3 regions of the Thermoanaerobacter sp. YS13 genome follow, and region 1 is predicted to be linked to each of the others. Evidence: riboswitches for the same ligand, from Rfam matches in the RefSeq annotation. Region 1 holds a riboswitch; each other region holds the start of a gene.
The links. Region 1 has a riboswitch for cyclic di-GMP ahead of gspE (type II secretion system ATPase GspE). Riboswitches for the same ligand answer to the same signal wherever they lie in the genome.

Region 2: linked by a shared signal. The riboswitch ahead of THYS13_RS10480 (FapA family protein) and the one ahead of gspE (type II secretion system ATPase GspE) in region 1 are both predicted to bind cyclic di-GMP.
Region 3: linked by a shared signal. The riboswitch ahead of THYS13_RS00620 (sigma-54-dependent transcriptional regulator) and the one ahead of gspE (type II secretion system ATPase GspE) in region 1 are both predicted to bind cyclic di-GMP.

The regions. Positions count from the first base shown of each region.
Region 1 covers NZ_JOOI01000001.1:398,345-405,342, forward strand. Annotated here, with positions in the region: gene THYS13_RS02005 (U32 family peptidase) at 1-881, shown strand, start outside; gene THYS13_RS02010 (penicillin-binding protein 2) at 934-2,541, shown strand; gene sigK (RNA polymerase sporulation sigma factor SigK) at 2,610-3,305, shown strand; gene THYS13_RS02020 (YqeG family HAD IIIA-type phosphatase) at 3,369-3,869, shown strand; gene aroE (shikimate dehydrogenase) at 3,859-4,713, shown strand; cyclic di-GMP riboswitch class II at 4,717-4,800, shown strand; gene gspE (type II secretion system ATPase GspE) at 4,826-6,502, shown strand; gene THYS13_RS02035 (type IV pilus twitching motility protein PilT) at 6,508-6,998, shown strand, end outside.
Region 2 covers NZ_JOOI01000002.1:530,206-537,203, reverse strand. Annotated here, with positions in the region: gene THYS13_RS10490 (DUF1015 domain-containing protein) at 1-213, opposite strand, end outside; partial or broken gene THYS13_RS14820 (MBL fold metallo-hydrolase) at 300-395, opposite strand; gene THYS13_RS10485 (bifunctional diguanylate cyclase/phosphodiesterase) at 435-1,799, opposite strand; gene THYS13_RS10480 (FapA family protein) at 1,831-3,384, opposite strand; cyclic di-GMP riboswitch class I at 3,665-3,751, opposite strand; gene THYS13_RS10475 (DUF302 domain-containing protein) at 4,235-4,624, shown strand; gene THYS13_RS10470 (FTR1 family protein) at 4,957-5,751, shown strand; gene THYS13_RS10465 (class I SAM-dependent methyltransferase) at 5,820-6,443, opposite strand; gene THYS13_RS10460 (YHS domain-containing protein) at 6,976-6,998, shown strand, end outside.
Region 3 covers NZ_JOOI01000001.1:132,988-139,985, reverse strand. Annotated here, with positions in the region: gene THYS13_RS00625 (cell wall hydrolase) at 1-528, opposite strand, end outside; gene THYS13_RS00620 (sigma-54-dependent transcriptional regulator) at 697-2,028, opposite strand; cyclic di-GMP riboswitch class I at 2,091-2,178, opposite strand; gene THYS13_RS00615 (S8 family serine peptidase) at 2,527-4,257, shown strand; gene THYS13_RS00610 (glycoside hydrolase family 65 protein) at 4,299-6,641, opposite strand; gene THYS13_RS00605 (ABC transporter substrate-binding protein) at 6,721-6,998, opposite strand, start outside.

The DNA of each region.
Region 1 (6,998 bases):
GTACGCAAGCAAATAATGTGAATTATAAAAGTGCTCTGTTTTGGCATAATTTAGGGGCAAAAAGAATAATTCTGGCAAGGGAACTATCTTTAAAGGAGATAAAAGGAATAAGAGAGAAGACACCAAAAACTTTAGAATTAGAGGCATTTGTCCACGGAGCTATGTGCATTTCTTACTCAGGAAGGTGTCTTTTAAGCAATTACCTTACAGGAAGAGATTCTAATAAAGGAGAATGTGCACAACCTTGCCGGTGGAAATATTATCTTGTAGAAGAAAAAAGGCCAGGAGAGTATATGCCCATTTTTGAAGATGAAAGGGGCACATATATTATGAATTCTAAAGACCTATGCATGATAGAGTACATTCCGGAACTTGTTGAGGCTGGAGTTACAAGCTTTAAAATTGAGGGAAGAAACAAAAGTGCCTACTATGTTGCTGTAGTGACAAGGGCTTACAGAAAAGCGATTGACGATTACCTTGAAAAAGGAAAAGATTATGTTTTTAACAAAAAACTTCTTGAAGAGGTTTCTAAAGCAAGTAACAGAGGATTTACCACGGGGTTTTATTTTGGCAAACCAGGTCCTGATGCTCAAAATTATGAGTCTTCAAAGTATATACGGACTCATGATTTTGTAGGAATTGTTAAAGATTATGACCTAAATACAGGAATTGCTGTTGTAGAGCAAAGAAACAGGATGTTTGTGGGAGATAAAATTGAGATTGTGGGGCCTAAAGTAGAGTTTGAGCAGCAAATTGAAAAAATGTGGGATGAAGAAGGAAATGAGATTGAGGTAGCTCCCCATCCTCAAATGATAGTAAAAATTCCTATAAAGTATCCTGTAGAAGAATTTTTTATACTGCGTCGAGAAATTAAAAATTAGGTTAAAACTTGCTCCTTTTGGGAATACTTTTTCCTGAAAGGAGCAAAGTTTTATGGAAAATAGAAATTATAGGATTGTTTTTTTGAGGATAGTTTTGTCAATTTTAATGTTAACATTGATTTTTAGGCTTTTTTACATTCAGGTAATCAAAGGAGATTTTTATTCTCAAAAAGCGGTGGAACAAAAAATTAGAAGTTTTAAGATTTCAGAGAGAAGAGGAGAAATATACGACAGGAATATGATTCCTTTTACAGATAGAGAATACAAAGAATATATATTTGCTATACCTAAAATGTTAACTGACAAAGAAAAAGCCGCTAAGGTTATAAGTGAGATTGCTGCAGTAGACTATGAGGATGTATTAAAGTCCCTTCGAAGTGCAAAAGATTATGTGGAATATGAAGTTAAATTTAATTTAGACACCAAATTACCTATAGGCATTTTTAAGTTAGCTTTGCCTCAAAGGTATTCGCAGAATTCTTTAGCAAGACATGTAATAGGGTATGTAGGAGAGAAAAAGATGGGTTTAGAAGATACTTTTGATGGAATTTTAAATAGCAAAAGGGAAGATAGCATTGCAGTGTTTACTGATGGGAATAATATTGATTATATAAAAGGGTTAGGAGTAAGGTTAAAAACTTCTGGAAAAGAAGTTTTGGGGGTAAAAACTACTCTTGATTATCACATACAAAAGGCAGTAGAGAATGTTCTTGACAAGAATATGGTAGATGGAGCAGCAGTGGTATTAGATATAAAAACAGGTGATATACTTGCAATGGCAAGTAGACCTAATTTTGACCAAAATAATATTCAAGCTTATTTAAATAGCTCTAACGAAGAATTTATAAACAAAGCTGTCTCAATGTATCCCCCTGGCTCTATTTTTAAAATTGTAATAGCTGCTGCAGCGTTAGAATATAATAAAGTGGATTTACAAGGTACTTTTTATTGCAGTGGTAGTTATGATATAAATGGAATAGTATTTCACGATTACAAAGGAGAAAGTCATGGGGTAATAAACATGGTAAAAGGTTTTGCAGTTTCCTGCAATACTACTTTTATAAAGATTGGGCAAATAACAGGGGCCAAAAATATTTTGGAGATGGCGAGAAAATTTGGAATAGAAAGTGATGATGGTCTGCCAATACCTGAGCAAATAGGGAGATTGCCTAAATTGTCTGATACTTATGGAGCAGGTATTGGGAATTTGTCAATAGGGCAAGGAGATGTGCTGATGACGCCTCTTCAAGCAGCTGATATCGCAGCGACAATAGCTAATAACGGTGTTAGGAATGTTCCACGTTTAGTGACTGCAATAGTTGATGAAGAAGGGAAAGAAATTGAAAAATTGTCTCAGAAAAAGTCTTACAGGGTGATAAGCGAAAAAACAGCCATAATTTTAAAAGGAATGATGAGAGAAGTGGTTATTGACCCAGAAGGGACAGGAAAAAGGGCGGAGACTACCTATGGTAGTGCTGGTAAAACAGGTTCTGCTGAAGTCAGTAAAGAGCTAAATATATATCATGCTTGGTTTACAGGTTTTGTTCCTTTTGATAAACCTAAATATGCAATTTCGATTTTTGTAAAAAATGGAGATACTGGAGGAACTAAAGCTGCCCCTCTTTTCAAAGAAATAGCGGAGAAAATAATGAAATATTGATGTACGTGCACCATTTTAAATAAAACACATATAATAGATGTGTAATGCTAAAAAAAGGGGTGGCAGTGATGTGGGAAGTTGTTTTTGCAATTTTGGCTACAGTTGTAAAAGAAATCTTAAATCTTGGTTACTTGACGAATACTAACTCTTTCCCAAATCCACTTACTCCAGAAGATGAAAAGAAATATTTAGAGGCTTATAAAAACGGAGACGAGGAAGCTAGAAATATTTTGATAGAAAGAAACTTGAGACTAGTAGCTCATGTTGTTAAAAAGTATAGTGGAACAGGCAAAGATATAGATGATTTAATATCTATTGGGACAATAGGGCTTATAAAAGCAATTTCTACTTTTGATTCTTCAAAAGGTACTCATCTTGCCACATATGCAGCTAGATGTATAGAAAATGAAATACTTATGTCTATACGAGCGGAAAAAAAGTTGAAAGGAGAGATTTTTTTACAGGATCCTATTGGTGTTGATAAAGAGGGCAATGAGATATCTTTAATGGATGTTCTCGGCACAGAAGAAGATGAAATATCAGAGCAAGTAGAGAAAAAACTGCAAATTAAAAAGTTGTACAGTAAAATGAACAGCGTTTTAAAAAATAGAGAACGGTTAATTATAGAAATGAGGTATGGTCTGTACAATGGGAAAGTTAGAACTCAAAGAGAAATAGCAAAGATGCTTGGCATATCTCGATCATATGTTTCAAGGATTGAGAAGAAGGCTTTAAATAAGCTTTTTAAAGAGCTTTCCATGTAAAACTGTTTGTATTGACAGTTTATTTTTTTTTATTATATAATTTTAACAAAATGAGGTGAACATATGTATAAAAAGTTAATTCCTGATATTATAGTGGAAAATATCTATGATATCAATTTAAACTTTTTAAAAGAAAAGGGAATTACCAGTCTTGTCTTAGATATTGACAACACTTTAGTGCCTCAAAAATCAAAATTTCCCGATAAAACGACTATTGAATGGCTTGAAAAAGTAAAAAAAGAAGGGTTTAAAATTTGCCTTATTTCAAATAACACTAAAAGAAGAGTGAATGAATTTAAAGAAAAAGTTGGTGTACCTGGAATAGCTTGGGCCATTAAGCCGAGAAAAGGAGCTTTTAAAAAGGCTTTAAAGATTTTAAATGCTAAGCCTAATGAAACAGCTTTAATAGGGGACCAAATATTTACTGATATTTTTGGTGGAAAAAGAGCAGGATTGTACACTATTTTGGTAAAACCTTTATCTCAAGAGGAATTAGGGTGGACCAAGCTTATGAGAAGGGCAGAAAGACACGTACTTAAAAGGATTGAGGAATATGAAAATTAATGCAAATACTAAACTGTATGGTCTTATAGGCCATCCTGTAGAACATAGCTTATCACCTTTAATACATAACTATGCTTTTAATTCTTTAAATTTAAATTGTGTCTACACTGTTTTTAATGTTTTGCCGGAAAAGCTTGAAGAAGCAGTAAAAGGAGTTAAAGCTTTAGGAATAAGAGGAGTTAATGTAACTGTCCCTCATAAGGAGAAAATAATTGACTACTTAGATGTGGTCTCAGAAGAAGCATTAAAAATTGGCGCAGTCAATACTGTAGTTAATGAAGGAGGAATATTAAAAGGATATAATACAGATGTTTATGGCTTCATAGATTCATTAACAGAAGCAGGGGAAAAAATTGAAAGAAGAAAAGCAGTTGTTTTAGGAGCTGGTGGAGCTTCTAAGGCTGTTTGTGTCGCACTTGCTTTAGATGGAATAGATTCGATAATAGTTGCTAATAGAAGTGTTGAGAGAGCAAAAGATTTGTCAGAGTACATTAAGAAGGAATTTAAGATTCCATGTGATTACTGCAGTATAAATGAAGTAGAAGAAATACCAGAAATAGACATGCTTGTTAATACTACAAGCGTAGGAATGTATCCAAAGGTTGAAGATTCACCTGTCAGTGAAAAAGTAGTTTCAAAGGCTAAATTTGTCTATGATGTTATATATAATCCTTTTGAAACTGTTTTTTTAAAATATGCTAAAAAAAATGGAATAAAATATTCTAATGGACTTTCTATGTTGGTAAATCAAGCTAATTATTCTTTTAAATTATGGACAGGGGGATTTTTCGACAAAAATTTAGTATACATGCATTTAAAAGAAGGAATTATGAATAATTTGTAGAATATTTTATAAAGAGTAGATGAAGTGAGGCTATATGTGGGCACTTTACGCCTCACGGATACAGTGGTGCAACCGGCTTTATGTCGGCTTTATTATTTTGGAGGTATATTTTATGGCCAAGAAAAAGCTAGGGGAGCTTTTAGTTGAGGTAGGGCTTATAACAGAAGAACAACTAAAACACGCAATAGAAATTCAGAATAAAACAGGAGAAAAATTAGGAAAAGTTCTTATTAAATTGGGGTATGTTACAGAAAACCAAATACTAGAGGCTTTAGAATTTCAATTAGGTATTCCACATGTAGATTTGCAAAAATACTATATTGACCCAGAGGTGGCAAAATTAATTCCTGAAGCTGTTGCTAAAAGATATACTATTATTCCTATAAAAAAAGATGAAGATGGTATATTGGTAGCAATGGCAGACCCTCTCAATATCTTTGCTATTGACGATGTAAAAATTTTAACAAAGCAAAATGTAAAACCATTGATTGCTTCTGAAAGTAGCATCCTAAAAGCTATAGATAGAATTTACGGAAGAGAACAGGCAGAGAAAGCAGTCCAAGATTTTAAAAAGGAATTCCAAAGTGAACCTGCGAATGAGCTGCCAAATGAAATTCTGGAAGAAGTGCAAAATGCGCCTGCTGTACGCTTTGTAAATTCTATAATTGAACAGGCAATAAAAAATAGAGCTTCAGATATTCACATTGAACCTACAGAGAAGGACTTGCGGATTCGATTTAGGATAGATGGACAATTAACAGAGGCTATGAGAACTATAAAAAGCACTCATGCTCCAGTGGTAACAAGGGTAAAAATAATGGCAAACATGAATATTGCAGAGAGGAGACTTCCACAGGACGGAAGGTTTGAGTTTGTTTCAAACGAAAAGAATATAGATGTGAGGGTTTCTTCTTTGCCTACTGTTTTTGGAGAAAAATTAGTTTTAAGGCTTTTGGATAAAGAAAATTTCGTGATGACAAAAGAACAGTTGGGCTTTGATGAAAAAGACGTGGCACTTTTTGATAAGCTGATAAAAAGACCTCATGGTATAGTACTTTTGACTGGTCCTACAGGCAGTGGAAAAACCACAACTTTGTACGCCATGTTAAAAGAGCTTAACAAACCTAATATCAATATAATAACTGTGGAAGATCCCGTTGAATATTCCATAGAAGGAATAAATCAAGTGCAAGTTAATGAAAAAGCAGGTCTTACTTTTGCTACTGCTCTTCGGTCTATTTTAAGACAAGATCCGGATGTTGTCATGATTGGAGAAATTAGGGATACAGAAACTGCAGAGATAGCTATCCGCTCTGCTATAACGGGGCATTTGGTTCTTTCTACTCTGCACACAAATGATGCAGCAGGGGCAGTGACAAGGCTTATTGATATGGGTATAGAACCTTATCTTGTTTCTTCTGCTGTGGTTGGCGTTATTGCTCAAAGACTAGCGAGAAAAATATGCGATAATTGTAAAATTTCTTATAAAGCTTCAGAGAGTGAGAAAAAAATACTGGGACTAGAGGAGAAGGAAGACATTACTTTATACAGAGGGAAGGGATGCCCTGTTTGTAATAAAACAGGATATAGAGGAAGAATTCCTATATATGAGATAATGACTATCACTTCTGATATCAGAGAGCTTATAAACTCCAAAGCTTCTTCTGATGTAATTAAAGAACAAGCGGTGAAAAATGGAATGAAAACTTTGAGGGAAAGTGCCAAAAAACTTGCATTAGAAGGAAAAACTACAATTGATGAAATGTTACGACTAACGTACGAGGATTGATGCATATGGATACAAAAGGACTTTTAGAATTAGTAGTTGAAAAAAAAGCTTCTGATTTGCATATAACGGTGGGAGTGCCTCCAGTTCTTAGAATTAATGGTTATTTAGAAAAAGTAAAAGGTGAACCTTTCACTCCTGGGCAGACAGAAGAAATAGTGAAAGATTTATTGACAAGTGACCAATTGCGAAAATTAGAGCAAAATGGGGACATTGACTTGTCTTATTCAGTTACAGGATTAGGAAGGTTTAGAATAAATGTCTATAAACAGAGGGGAAGTTATAGTCTTGCAATAAGGTCAGTAGCTTTGCGGATTCCTTCCATAGAAGAATTGGGGCTTCCTCCAATACTTAAAGACTTAGCTTTAAAGACAAGAGGGCTTATACTGGTGACAGGACCTACAGGTAGTGGTAAATCTACTACGTTAGCTTCAATGGTGGATTGGATAAATTCTAGAAGGACATGCCATATTCTTACCCTTGAAGATCCTATAGAATA
Region 2 (6,998 bases), on a different contig from region 1:
TTCTCTCGCTTTTTCATAAACTATTTTATCGTAAGGATTTATAGAGGGAGCTAAATCTATTTCTGCTCTATCCACATGAAGAAATGAATAAGAATTATCTTTCGCCAAATTCCTTGCTTCTTCGGTATTTACGACGTCATAAGGCAAGGACGCTATTTTATTTGCCAATCCTGGTACAGGCCTTATTGCCTTAAAAGGTTTTACTGTAACCATAATAATCCTCCTAAAAATTTATTTCAACTGGTTTCAATGCTTTTATTATATCATATCACTTTATAAATGCAATGTATTAAAGTAAATTATCTTTTAATCTCACTTCTCGACAAATAATCACCTGGTTCTACATTAAAATTTATAGTTTTGCCATCACTTACTGCAATTACAGTCCCACACTCAATGTTCAAAATTACTTTTAATTTACCCAAAAGCCTGCATTAATAAGTATAACTGAACATCATTTCTATCTCATCTGGAGTTTTAGGTCTCGATATATAATAACCTTGTATTTTGTCACAGCCCCATTCCTTTAGCATACTAAGCTGTTCCTCTGTTTCTACCCCTTCCGCTACGACTTCATAGTTCATTTCCTTTGAGATATACAAAATTCCTTTGATTAATGTTTTTACTTTGTTTTCGTCAATCCTGTCAATAAGGCTTTTGTCCATCTTAATAGTGCTTATAGGAAACTCTACCATGTTTATTAAGGAAGAATATCCAACTCCAAAATCATCTAGCAAAATCTTTATTCCCCTTCTTAAAAATTCGTCTATTTTGTTTACCTTTTGCTCTTTAATGTCTAATATTTGAGTTTCAGTAAATTCTATGCCAATGAAATTTGATGGTATATTGTATTTATTAATAAGCTCATCAAATTTAAAGAAAAACTCATCCTCCCTAAGCTGAAGAGGAGAAACATTGATGTTAACCTTAAGCTCGATACCCTTATTTCGCCAATCTCTTATTTGTTTAAAAACATCTTCAATAATAAAAATACCAAATTCTTTGATGAGACCAGTTTCCTCAAGTACTGGGACAAATCGAGAAGGAGAGATATTGATATATTTGTTGTTTCTCCACCTTGCAAGGGCTTCAACTTCCTTTATCCTATTTTCTCTCAAATCATAAATAGGCTGAAATAAAAGGTAAAACTCGTTGTTTAACATCGCTTTCTTGATATCTACCATCATTTCAGCTTTTTCGATTATCTTGTCCTCTATAGTTTTGTCAAAAATGACATATTTTGATTTGCCCAACTTTTTAGCTTCGAACATTGCAGCATCTGCTTTTCTTATAATATCATCCATATGTTCGCCTATTTTTGATACATAAATGCCGGCGCTCACTGTTGTTAAGATATCTCTTTCCTCAACTTTGAAAATATAATTAAATTTTTCTATAACATCTTCTATAACGCTTATTGCTTCATCCAGATTACAGTGAAAAAGAACAACGAACTCATCACCACCAAACCTGAAAATCTTTCCCTTTTCTTTTACTATTTCAATCAGCATATTGCTTATTTCAACTAACACTTTATCCCCAAAATGATGTCCATAGGAATCGTTAATGTATGTAAAATTATCAAAATCAAGGAGTGCAACAACAAATTGGCAATTGCTGGAGCTATAATACTCATATAAAAAATATCTGTTTGGAAGGTGGGTCAAATAATCATAATAATACTTCTTATCTCTAAGTTCCTTTCTCTTCAGCACATAAATCATCCTTTCATATTCGATCGGCGGTGTTGAGGATATGCTGGACAAAATAATAGATTCTACAAAATCAAACAGATTCATGAAAAAGCTCCCACTCTGCAAGGTAAATTTTTTAAATAATGTCTTCAACGACTTTTTCATCTTTGTCCAAATATAATTTTATTTTTTCACCATTTTTTAATTTGTAGCCTATTTTATCAAAGTATAATTCGACTCCTTCATATCCGTAAAGAATTTTTACTATTGAATTTCTACTCCCCTTTAATAATACGTGACTGCCGACGCCAAGCGATCCGGCTTCTTTTATGAAAATATTTTTCTTAAATTCGATCGTACTCATTTTAACCTTGCCATTAATAGAAACCGAACCATTTGTAGAAATTTTTGTATTATAACAACCTGCTTCTGAGGTTATAATTACGTCCTTCACAGCGTAAATTTTGCTATCATGAACCCATTTTGCAAGTATATGTCCCTTGTTTTCATGTTCCTCGTCTAGAACACTTGATATGAAGAGGATTTTTTCAAAGATTTCTTTTAACGAATTCAAATGTTTTATAAGACCAATAATATCATAATCCAAGATGTTGTTGAGCGTTTTAGCGAGACTTTTTAAATACTCTAGAAGATCTTGAAATACCTTTGAACTGCGTGTCATACTTATTTCTCTTGATGATGTTTTTAATTCTTCTTTTAAGGTTTCGATTAATTTGATTTTCTCGCTTAGATCTCTGGAATTATTCATAACAGTTGGTAGTTCTTTAATATGGGCAAAAATTGCCGATAATTTCTCAACAATAAGATTTACAGCGTGAAGTTCTATTTTATCAAAAATATTTTCTGGTAAAAAACCGGCATGTAATTGGCTATCAACAATTCCACCATAGATAATAATATTTTGCCCTCCATGAATTGCTGATTCGTAAACTGAACCAAGTATCTGAACATTTCCTGAAACAATTATTTGATTACCTTTTTCGACATTTCCGTTTATTATAACATCACCATCGAATGTTACAGGCCTTGAATTCTTCGTGATACTTCCTTCGTAAATTAACATAGGAATAGAATTAAAAAAATATACAAATTTATCATTTTCGTCTTTTTTATGTACAACCGGTCTTATATCAGCCATTGCAACTATCTTATTTTCATCTTCTTTAAAAACTATGGAATTACTTAAAATTTTTACTTCAACGTCTCTTACAGGCGGTGCATTTATAATTCTACCCCTTACGCTAATTCCATTTTCACCTTTTATGGGTTTATGCAGCTTTCCGATAACATCACCTTTTCTTGCAAAGGGTATACTTGCCATCTTAAATATATCTTCTTCAGAGAATGTTTCGGTATAAAGAATTCTCGGCTTATCGGTTTTTATAATAAATTCCAGATAACCATCCCTGCCACTTTTATATGGTATTCCTCTTGCTATTACTGCTTCTTTTTTATTTTGGGTATATACGCTAATTAACGCACTTTTATCTACACTCACTATAATTCCATTCTTACGAAGATCGCTTTCCAGTATATTTAAAAACTCATGAAAATCCACATCACTCCCCGAAGAAAAAAAGACTCTTTTTAAGATTACAGCCATTTCATCATCTGGGATTTCCAAAGTAAATCCCATTCTTTTCAATACATCACTTAATTCGATTTTCATAAAAATGCCTCCGTATGTTAGGCGGTCTGGATTTAACAAGTACTATGACCTTAACGGACTTTCGAATATCCAACTGTATTTCTCTGCTTGAGCATTCCATTTAGACCTCTCTTGATAAAAATGATAGCCTTCCTCCTCTATACTTGTCACATTTAATGCATGAGATTCAGGCAGTTTTAGCTTAGCCCATGCTGGGCACACATACTAAAAGTAGGCAACTGCCTCGGTTGCCTACTTTTATAACTACAAAACATTACAAGTACTAGATTTAAATTTACAAGTTGGCAACCCAGCCGTCATAGCATCTGCATGCCTTAGACCTGTGGCTTTGCGTCCTTACCTTTCGGTAAGTTTGCCTTTTTCAGAATATTATTTAATGTATTTGAATGATTATTTTTTTGAGAAAAAGACAATATAAATTTTTTTAATTGTTTTCAAGTTATAACTTACTTACAAAAGTAAAGATACATAATATAAATAATAATTTTTACATTATTATCTGTTAAAGTACTATATTCGACAAAAAAAGCATAATTCCTTCTTAAAAATTAAAAAAAAAAAAAAAAAAAAAAAAAAAAAAAAAAAAAAAAAAAAAAAAAAAAAAAAAAAAAATTAGAAAAGTTGTTTATTATCTTTTATTAATTGTATATTTAATCCTTTCCCAAAAAATAAATAATTTTTCACGTCTTTTTATCAGCAAGTATCTAAGGAGTTCTAATGCCTATAAAATAATCTCTTAGTAAATTTTTCTTCACATTTTCTTCAAATTTTTAATTTAAAATAATCTTATGGTAAGAGTACACACAAAATTTTTACCAAAGAAAAAAGATAAATGAGAGGAGGAAAAACTATGTTTGACTTCACGTTAACTACTTCTAAAAAAACAACAGAGTTGATTGAGGACTTAAAAAAAGAACTTAAAGAGGAAAGCTTTGGTGTCTTATTGGAATTTGAATTGCACAAAAAACTCGCTGAAAAAGGGCTGCCTTATAATCACAATGTAACAATTTTAGAAGTTTGCAATCCTAACGCCGCTGCAAAAATTATCGCAATTGACCCAATGGCAAGCTACTTTCTACCATGTAAAATTGTAATTATAGAAAATACAAAAGAAACAAAAGTAGGTGTTTTAAAATTAGCTCAATTATTCTCACATATGGACAACAATAATGTAGAAATTAAAGACATTGCGAAAGAAATTGAAGAACGTTTAATAAAAATAATCAATAAGGTTGTTTAATACTTCTGTGTCTTTTAAAATTATCCAGTGTTCTGAAAACAGTATTTCACCAGTTATGCTTCTAAATGCATAACTGGTGAGTTTGTTGACAAAGTCAAAAATTTTTTAAATAGGATATTTTGCATCGTCGCTCCGATGTTCCAAAGCGACAAAATTAAAGCTCGACCTTCAGGTTCCGGCAGGGTACCCCGTCAGGCGACCTCCTTGTCTTAGTGTCATAGTAAAAGTTCGAAATTTATTCATTGAGATAATATAAAAAAGTTGACAAAATCGATATGTTTATTTTAAAATCAAATTGATAATGATTATCATAATCTATAAGGAGGTTTTTTATGATAGCAGGTATATTAATTACAATCCGCGAAGGACTTGAGGCTTTTTTAGTCATAGGTATACTATTAGGATACCTTACAAAAATCAACCAAAAAAAGTACTTTAAACACGTATGGCTGGGCGCTATTGGTGCTATAGTTTTGAGTGTTGTTATTTCGTTTATATTCCGGGCTTTAAAAATTAGTTTTGAGGGCGAAAGTGCTGAATTATTTGAAATAGTTGTTGCAGCGATAGCCATTATTATCCTTTCATATATGGTTGTCTGGATGCAAAAGCAGAGCAAGAATATCAAAGGTGAACTTCAAGCAAAGGTTGATAAAGCTTTGTCAAATAATCAGGTATGGGGCATAACAATATTAGCATTTGTAACAGTGATAAGAGAAGGGATAGAAACGGCACTATTCTTGACCGCCTTAAAAGACGAAGGTTTATTATTAAGCTCATTTGCGGGGTTATTTATAGCTGCAATAATATCTGTATTATTATACAAAACAACAATAAAATTGAATTTAAGGAAATTCTTTGTGATAACTGGCTGGCTTTTGATATTCATTGCAGCAGGTTTGACTTCTCATGCAATTCGTGCATTAGGAGAATTGGGAATAATACCTCCGATAATTGAAAAAGTATGGAGCCTAGAATGGTTAATTCCAGATGAAAGTTTATTAGGTAAGTTACTGCACGCGTTTATTGGATACGAAAGCACTCCGTCTTTAATGCAGATCATTGCATATAGTGCTTATATATTGACTGTAGGTAAAATGTTTATGAATAGTTCGAAAGAAACCTCCTAATACATTGGGAGAAACCTCCGAAAGGTCGGAGGTGTGTGAAAACGAAGTAGTGAGGTTGATTAAAAAAGCTACTTTATAGGTTTTGCTTTTATAAGTTTAACAATGTCAAGAAACAGGTTATCTTCATAAATTATTTGAAAACCGGTTTTTTTTATATTATCGATAGTATTTCTGTTGATATTGGCTCCATATATTCTGACAACTAAAGGGTTTATAATATCCATAAATGTACCTAAGGGTTCCATATTACTTCTTACATGCTCCAACATGATTAATTCACCTTCTTTTCGTAGGACCCTTTTTATCTCATTTAACCCTTTAATGGGGTCCGGTACAGAACAAAAGACACCAGTTGTTATAACCACATCAAAGGAATTGTCAGGGAAATCTAGTTGTTGAGCATCCATTAATTTAAGCGTTATATTTAAACCCAGTTTATTTGCCTTTGTTATTGCTTTTTCAAGCATCTTTGGACTAAAATCTATTGCTGTGATATTAATATCTTTGAGATAATAAGGCATGTTTTTGCCTGTCCCAACACCGATTTCTAGAACATCGTGGCCCTTTACATGATTAAACAATTCTTTTCTCCATTTAGACATCCACCTTTTTTCCATCATGTCCTCAATTCTATCATAGTATTTTGCCGCCCTATCGTATCTCTTTCTTATGATTTCTGTTGCGTCTTTCATATACAGTCCTCCTTTTGATTGTTTTTTTGTTTATTCTGACAATAATTCTAACATATTTTCTCTAGAATTATATGATAATACGATTTTATGGAGAAAATATGAAGATTTATTCTTTTTCTTCATATTTTCTCCATAATTAAATTGTATGATGTATATGTAAAGAAAACCAAAGGAGGTAATAAAAATGGGATTGGTCGATAGAGTAAAGTCATTTTTAGGGCAAAAGCAAATTCAATATTTAATGAATTAGAAGACCCTGAAGAGGCTCTAGAGCTGTCTCTTGAAGAGCTGAGAGAGCAATTAAATAAGATAAATAAGTCGCTTATCGAGGTTACTACGGTTAAGAAAAGACTTGAAAGTAGCCTTAATGGAAGGTAACTTTAAACCTAAAGTTGCCGGAGGGAGGTGTTGTCTTGTTTTAAAAAGCTTTCATCCAGAAACAACGTAGAAACAGTTCAAGTTTAGCGAAAGAATAAGATTTTAAAAGTTTAATTGAGTTAATCACAAAATATTGAAATAGGAGGAATATGTTATGGTAAAAGATCCGGTTTGTGG
Region 3 (6,998 bases), 270 kb from region 1:
GAAGAAGTATAGGGCTCCTCCTGTTGGGTCCCATCCGGCTAAAGCTGCATCTGCTGCTTTAAAAGCTGTAAGGTCAGGTTCATGATTGAAAAATTCACCATTCGTTACAGACTCAAAAGCATCTGGCTGATATATAACTCCTGCTACAGTATTTGGGAAAATACCGCTTTTTACTCTATTCAAAATCACCGCACCTACAGCGACCTGACCCTCAAAACTTTCTCCACGAGCTTCAGCATAAATTATTTTTGCGATTAAATATCTGTCAACAAGATAATTGTAATAAGCATTTTTTTCATCTACTGGCACAACTAATTTTTCACCAGGATATATCAAATCGCTCCAATTCCCATTTGCCTGTTTTATGCTATTTACATCACTACCATACCATTTCGCTATTAAATACAATGATTCACCTTTTGAAACAACGTGGATTTTGTCGTAAGCGTACACCGAAGTAATTCCTCCAAATAGCATTATAAATATCATTAAATATGCTACAGCAATTTTCAAAATTTTATTCTTCATGGCGAGTTTCCTCCTTTCTATTGTTGCGCAATAGCAGGAGTTAATTCGATTACAATTATAAACTCTTCTATTAATATTGTCATCCTTCGTATTTCCCGATAATCCACCATTAATTAAAAATATCTCCGTGATGATATGTTATAGTGATATATTCTTAGATATACTAATCTATGGAAAATTCCCATTTTTTCTAAAATTATCCTCCAAAATGCTTTCTAAAAAGTTATTAATACAATCGATTATTCCCTTTTCAAGTAACATCCCCTTAATTCCCCTTTCTTTTAATTCATGATATTTCATAGCGATAAATTCATAAAAATCATATCTATCTATTTTCTTTTCTTTTTCAGGAGAAATGATTAAAAATTTATCAAAAACTACTCTATCATTTAGCCCTAGTTTTAAATAATTCTGAGGTAACAAAGTAAGATCAATTTTTAAAAAATTCCTCTTTGTCCCATAGTTCATTAAAAAAGCTTTAGAGCAAATTAATTGAAGGAGAGATTTCAATTCCCCAATATTTCCTTCATATTGCAAAGACAAAAACAAAGAAATTACTTCCGGACGTACAACAATATTTAAGTTTAGGCGTTTGGCTTCTTCTTTAAAAAGATGAATAATCATTTCAATTTTTTCCTCAAGAGGTCTCTCCTCAAAAGAAGTAAGTTGAATGACAACGGGTATTCTCCTCATAAAAGTCTTTAAAAGAAAGGAACCTGGTTTCTCTGTAGTAGCTGCTATAATCATTAAGTTAGCCCTTCTTTCAACAGTATCTCCTAATCTTTTATACACTCCTTTGTCAATAAGGTAAAAGAGCATCTCCTGGCCCTCTGGAGGTAGGCGGTGAACCTCGTCAAGGAATAATATCCCTTTATCGGCTTTTTCGACTAAACCTATCTTATCTACATCAGCTCCAGTATAAGCCCCTTTAACATGTCCAAACAAATGAGACATAAGAAGTTGAGGATTGTTATAGTAATCCGCGCAGTTTAACACTTCCAGAGGTCCTACCCTACCATTTTGAAGACTGAATTTGTACATCATCTCCGCGAAAAAAGATTTACCAGAGCCCGGCGGTCCTATGATAAGAGTGTGGAGCCCATAAGGAGGATATAATACAGCTGCTTTGGCCTGTTCTATTTGTCCTTTGAGGCTGCCATCATGTCCTATTATATTTTCAAAAGCACATTCTTTTCCTTTTCTTAAGTGTAAAAAATCAATTAAGTCTTTTAGAAGCATTTCTTCTTTAACCTTATTCCCTAAAAAATAAGCTAATCTATCTTTTTCAATATAATACACGGGTTTTGAAATAATTTTAACTATTTTCCCTTCTCTTACAAGATGATTTAAAATAAAAGACACATTGGGTCGAGCCATTTTTAAGAGTTGTGCTACTTCTTCCGTAGTGATTCCACCTTTTCTACTTATCAAAAAATTTTGAATATCAAATTCTTTACTTTTTTCTACAATAACATTATAAATTTTTTCCTTATTAGTCATATAAAACACCACTTCCTTAATTTATAAACCTCCTACCAAAAGGCAGGAGGTCATATATAAATGTTGGTAGCCCGGCTATCATAGCAAAACTATTGCATTAGACCCGTGGCTTTGCGTCCCCGCCTTTCGACGAGTTTGCCTTTTTCAACAAAAATTTATTTAATTTCCCTATATTACTATTTCGACATAAATATGAATTTTCCTTCTATTTTTAAAAAAGATTTTTTCTACATAATTCGTTAAATTTATACTAATTTCTAAATGTATGTGTTTATCCATTCTTTTGTGTATAAAAATGTGTATAAAAAATTATACATTTCAAAAACTTTTATTAATTTTGTCCATATACAGTGAACTGGCATAAAAATTGCTTGAGTTTTATTATAGAAAATAAATCTTAGAGAAAGGAGATGATAAACAAAAAACAGTTTCACTTAGCGACTAGAAGTGCTGACTTAAATTTTAAAAAATATTAAATTTTTAAGGAGGTAAGAAAAAATGAAGAGCCGACAAATATTAAAAGCTTTACTGACCTTTGTGTTAATTGTATCTTTAATGTCGCTAAGTGGAGTATTAGTCCAAGCTCAGCCCAACTTAATAAACTTATCTGGCGACTCTCCAACAAAAAATTACTCGCCTCAAATTCAAAAAGTTTTGATGCAAGATTCTAACAAAAACAAAATTTTTGATAACCTGGAAGCAAAGCTTACTGATAAGCCTGACAGTGCGGAATTCCCTGTCGTAATAACCTTCAACAAAAACATAGATGATAACGAACTATTGAATATTTCTAAATCCATTGGAAAGTTTAATATAAAGCATAAATACAAAATTATTCCAGGAGTTGCTGCTACTTTAACTAAAGGACAAATAAACGCTTTGTCAAAATTGGATATAGTAAAACAAATTGAGTATGACGAGCCTGTATATGCGACATTAGACACTGCAACAAAATGGTTTGGCGTTACAAAAGCGAGAAATGACTTTGGCGTAACTGGAAACAAAGATGGTAATCCTTCCTCCTACTCCAAAAATGATATAGTAATAGCAATTATTGATACAGGCATTGATGGTTCCCATGTTGACCTTGCTGGTGGCAAAATAATAGGATGGCAAGATTTTGTAAACGGTAAAACTACCCCTTACGATGATAATGGACATGGGACTCATGTAGCAAGCATTGCGGCAGGCACTGGGGCAGGTAACAGCCTTTATACAGGTGTTGCACCTGGTGCAGCTTTGGTAGGAATAAAAGTACTTGATTCAAATGGAAGCGGAAGTATGAGTACTGTAACGGCAGGAATTGATTGGGCTGTTCAAAACAAAGATGTATACGGAATCAAAGTCATAAATTTAAGCCTTGGAACTTCTACAAGTTCTGATGGAACTGACTCTACCTCATTAGCAGTAAACAGCGCCGTAGATAGCGGAATTGTAGTAGTAGTTGCAGCTGGAAATTCAGGCCCTGCAAGGTACACCATAGGATCACCTGGTGCAGCAGAAAAAGCCATAACCGTTGCAGCAATGGCGGATGTAGGAGAACTTGGATTCAACCTTGCAAGCTTCTCCAGCCGTGGTCCCACAGCTGACGGAAGGATAAAACCTGACATTGCAGCACCCGGATATAATATAACTGCCGCAAAAGCAAATTCTATAAATGGTTATGTGACATACAGTGGTACAAGTATGGCTACACCTTTTGTAGCAGGTACAGTAGCCCTTATGCTTAGTGCAAATATAAACCTTGCACCACTTGATGTAAAAAATATAATAATGACTACTGCAAAAAGTTGGGGGACTCCAAGCAAAAACATTGACTATGGTGCAGGAAGATTGGATGCATATGAAGCAATTAAAACAGCTGGAAATTTCACAGGAACTAATATATCTGTGCCAAACCATTATTATGCTAAAAATTCACTCCCTGGGTCTGGTTACAGTGACATTTGGACATTTAACGTGACAGACACATCATATCCTATCGCAATAACTTTCATAATACCTGATTGGGCAAACTATAACCCTGATTTCGATATATACCTCTATGACCCAACTGGTACTCTTGTTAAAAGTTCAACTGGAACACAAAGGCAGGAAACAATAACATATATTCCAACACAAACGGGAACCTATTATATCAAAGTATATTCATATAGAGGCAGTGGAAATTATTACTTTGATTTAAGTACGGGTGGCGGTTCCCTCACGCTTTCAAATAACGACATATAAAAAAATTAAAGAAGTATGGTGCCGATTGGCTCCATACTTCTTTAATTTTTACGACTTTCTACTTTATTTTCTCCTTTTTCAAGTAAAATTTTTTCGTCAAAGCAGTAGATTTCTATAGGTTCTCCTTCTAATAGTGCAAACACAACACTTTCTTTGGTTAATTTGATATTTATTTTTCTACCTTTGTATCTCACATTAAAAGAGAGCAAATTCCATTCTTTTGGCAATCTCGGCTCAAAATGAAGTTCATTTGTATAAACCCTCATTCCACCAAAGCCATTCACAACTGCACTCCATGTTCCTGCCATAGAAGCAGCATGAATTCCATCCTTAACATTGTCATTGTAGTCGTCCAAATCCATTCTTGCAGTCATCATAAAGTATTTATAAGCTTTGTCAGTATATCCTATTTCATTGGCTAGTATGCTAAATATAGCTGGCGACAAGGAAGAGTCGTGAGTAGTAATAGGTTCATAATAATCGTAATTCTTTTTAAGTTCATCTTTAGTAAATTTTTCTCTCTGTAAAAACATCAAAAGCAACACATCAGGCTGTTTGCATATTTGATATCTATAAATATTTAGGTAATGCCAGTGCAATAAAAGTGGAAATTGATCTTGTGGTATTTGATCTACTGTTATCCTTTCTTTATACAAAAAACTGTCATCCTGTGGTATAATGTCAAGTTCTTTTGAATAAGGAAGGTACATATTGTCAGCAGCTTTTTTCCACGCATTAATTTCTTGATCTTTTAGATTTAACTTAGAAGCAATTTTTTGGTATTTCTCAGGCACTTCTTTTTTCATTTTATTTGCAATATCATAGGCATATTCCAAATTCATTTTTGCCATGTAATTGGTATAAGCGTTATTATCAACCAATGCAGTATACTCATCTGGACCAGTGACACAGTTTATGCAGAATTTATTGCCCTTAAGAGGAATATACGCTCCTAAATTTTCCCAAAATCTTGCAGTTTCAAATAATATTTCACATCCATAGTCATAGAGAAAGTCCAAATCATTTGTAGCCTCCACATATCTTTTTAAAGCATAAACTATATCAGCATTTATGTGATACTGTGCCGTACCAGCCGGAAAGTATGCAGAACATTCAGGCCCATCTATCGTTCTCCAAGGATACAAAGCTCCTTTGTGACCTAATTCCTTTGCCCTGGATCTTGCTGCATCTAAAAGATTATACCTGTACATTACCAAAGCTTTTGCAATTTCGGGCTTTATATAAAGAAAGAAAGGCATTATATAAATATCAGAATCCCAAAAATAATGGCCTTCATAACCTTCTCCCGTCAGCCCTTTTGCTGCAATATTTGTCTTCCCATCTCTTCCGACAGATTGAAGTAGATGAAATTCATTAAAGCGTATGCCTTGCTGCAGAGCTTTATCTCCTTCTATGATTACATCAGCATCTTCCCAAAAAGAATTCAAAAATTCTTCCTGCTCTTTTTCTATCGTTTCAAAGCCGTCATTTTTGGCTTTTTCTATTTCTTCTAAAGCAAGAGCAACCAATTTATTTTCATCAAAATCCTTTGAAGTGTAATAGGAAATAAATTTATTCAATGTGTATGAGGTGCCTTTTTCAGCCTCTAGATCTACAATTACTTTTACTCCATCTTCTTCTAAACTATTTGAGACTTCATATTTACTATCTCCCACTAATGCATTGTCTATCGCGCAAACATAGGAGAAATTGCTCTTTTGCGTTTTTTGAACAATCCATCCTTTTAAATCCTCTACACCTTTATCTATAGTCTTTAAAACTTTTCCTTTTAAATTTGAACCTACTCTTACATCTTTACTATCATTTATATTTGAAACATTTCCGTCAATAGCGGAAATAAATCTAATTTTTCCGCTAAAATTTACAGGTTCCACAGTAAAAGAAATTGCCGCTAAATGTTGCCTATTTAATGATACAATTCTCTTTATTTTTACCTCTAAAACTTTTCCTGTAGGGGATTCCCATTTTACTTTTCTTTCTACAACCCCCTTCTTCATGTCAAGTACTCTCTCATAAAATAGGATTTTCCCTTTTAGTAAATCAAACTGTTCCCCATCTACATACAATTTTATTATTTTACTATCTGCCACATTTAACATTGTCTGACCTATTTTTGCAAAACCATATCCCCCTTCAGGGTAAACTATATCGTGTATTTCATAAAACCCATTGATATACGTCCCATTAAAAGAGGTATTTTTAGGCCCTGAATATCCTTCTTCAAAAGTCCCTCTTATTCCAATATATCCATTTGCTAAAGCAAAAATAGTTTCATTTCTGTAGTTAGTGTCTATACTAAACTGCGTCTCTCTTATAACCCAATCTTCAAAAGGGTAAATTGGTTTCTTCGTTTTGTTGGCCATATCCATCCTCCACTCTTACTTTAATTCAAAATTTTGGTCGGAAACAAAGTCGTTTCCGACCAAAATCAATTTAAAGCATTTACTTGCTTTCTGCGGCTTTTTTAGCTTCTTCTATCATGTTGTGATATTTATCAAGAGTAGGTTTAATAGGTTTATTTTCAAAGATTATCTCTCTTAGTGCTCCATTTATAGCCTTGTCTACATCAGCCCAGTATACAAGGTTTGGCCTCGGTTCTGCATGTTTTAATGCTTCATTTATAGCTTCAAAATATGGTTTCTGCCAATCTGCAACTTTACCATAAGCATCGCTTCTCATTGATGGCCATCCCAATTTAGCCACAAGTTTTTCTTGAACTT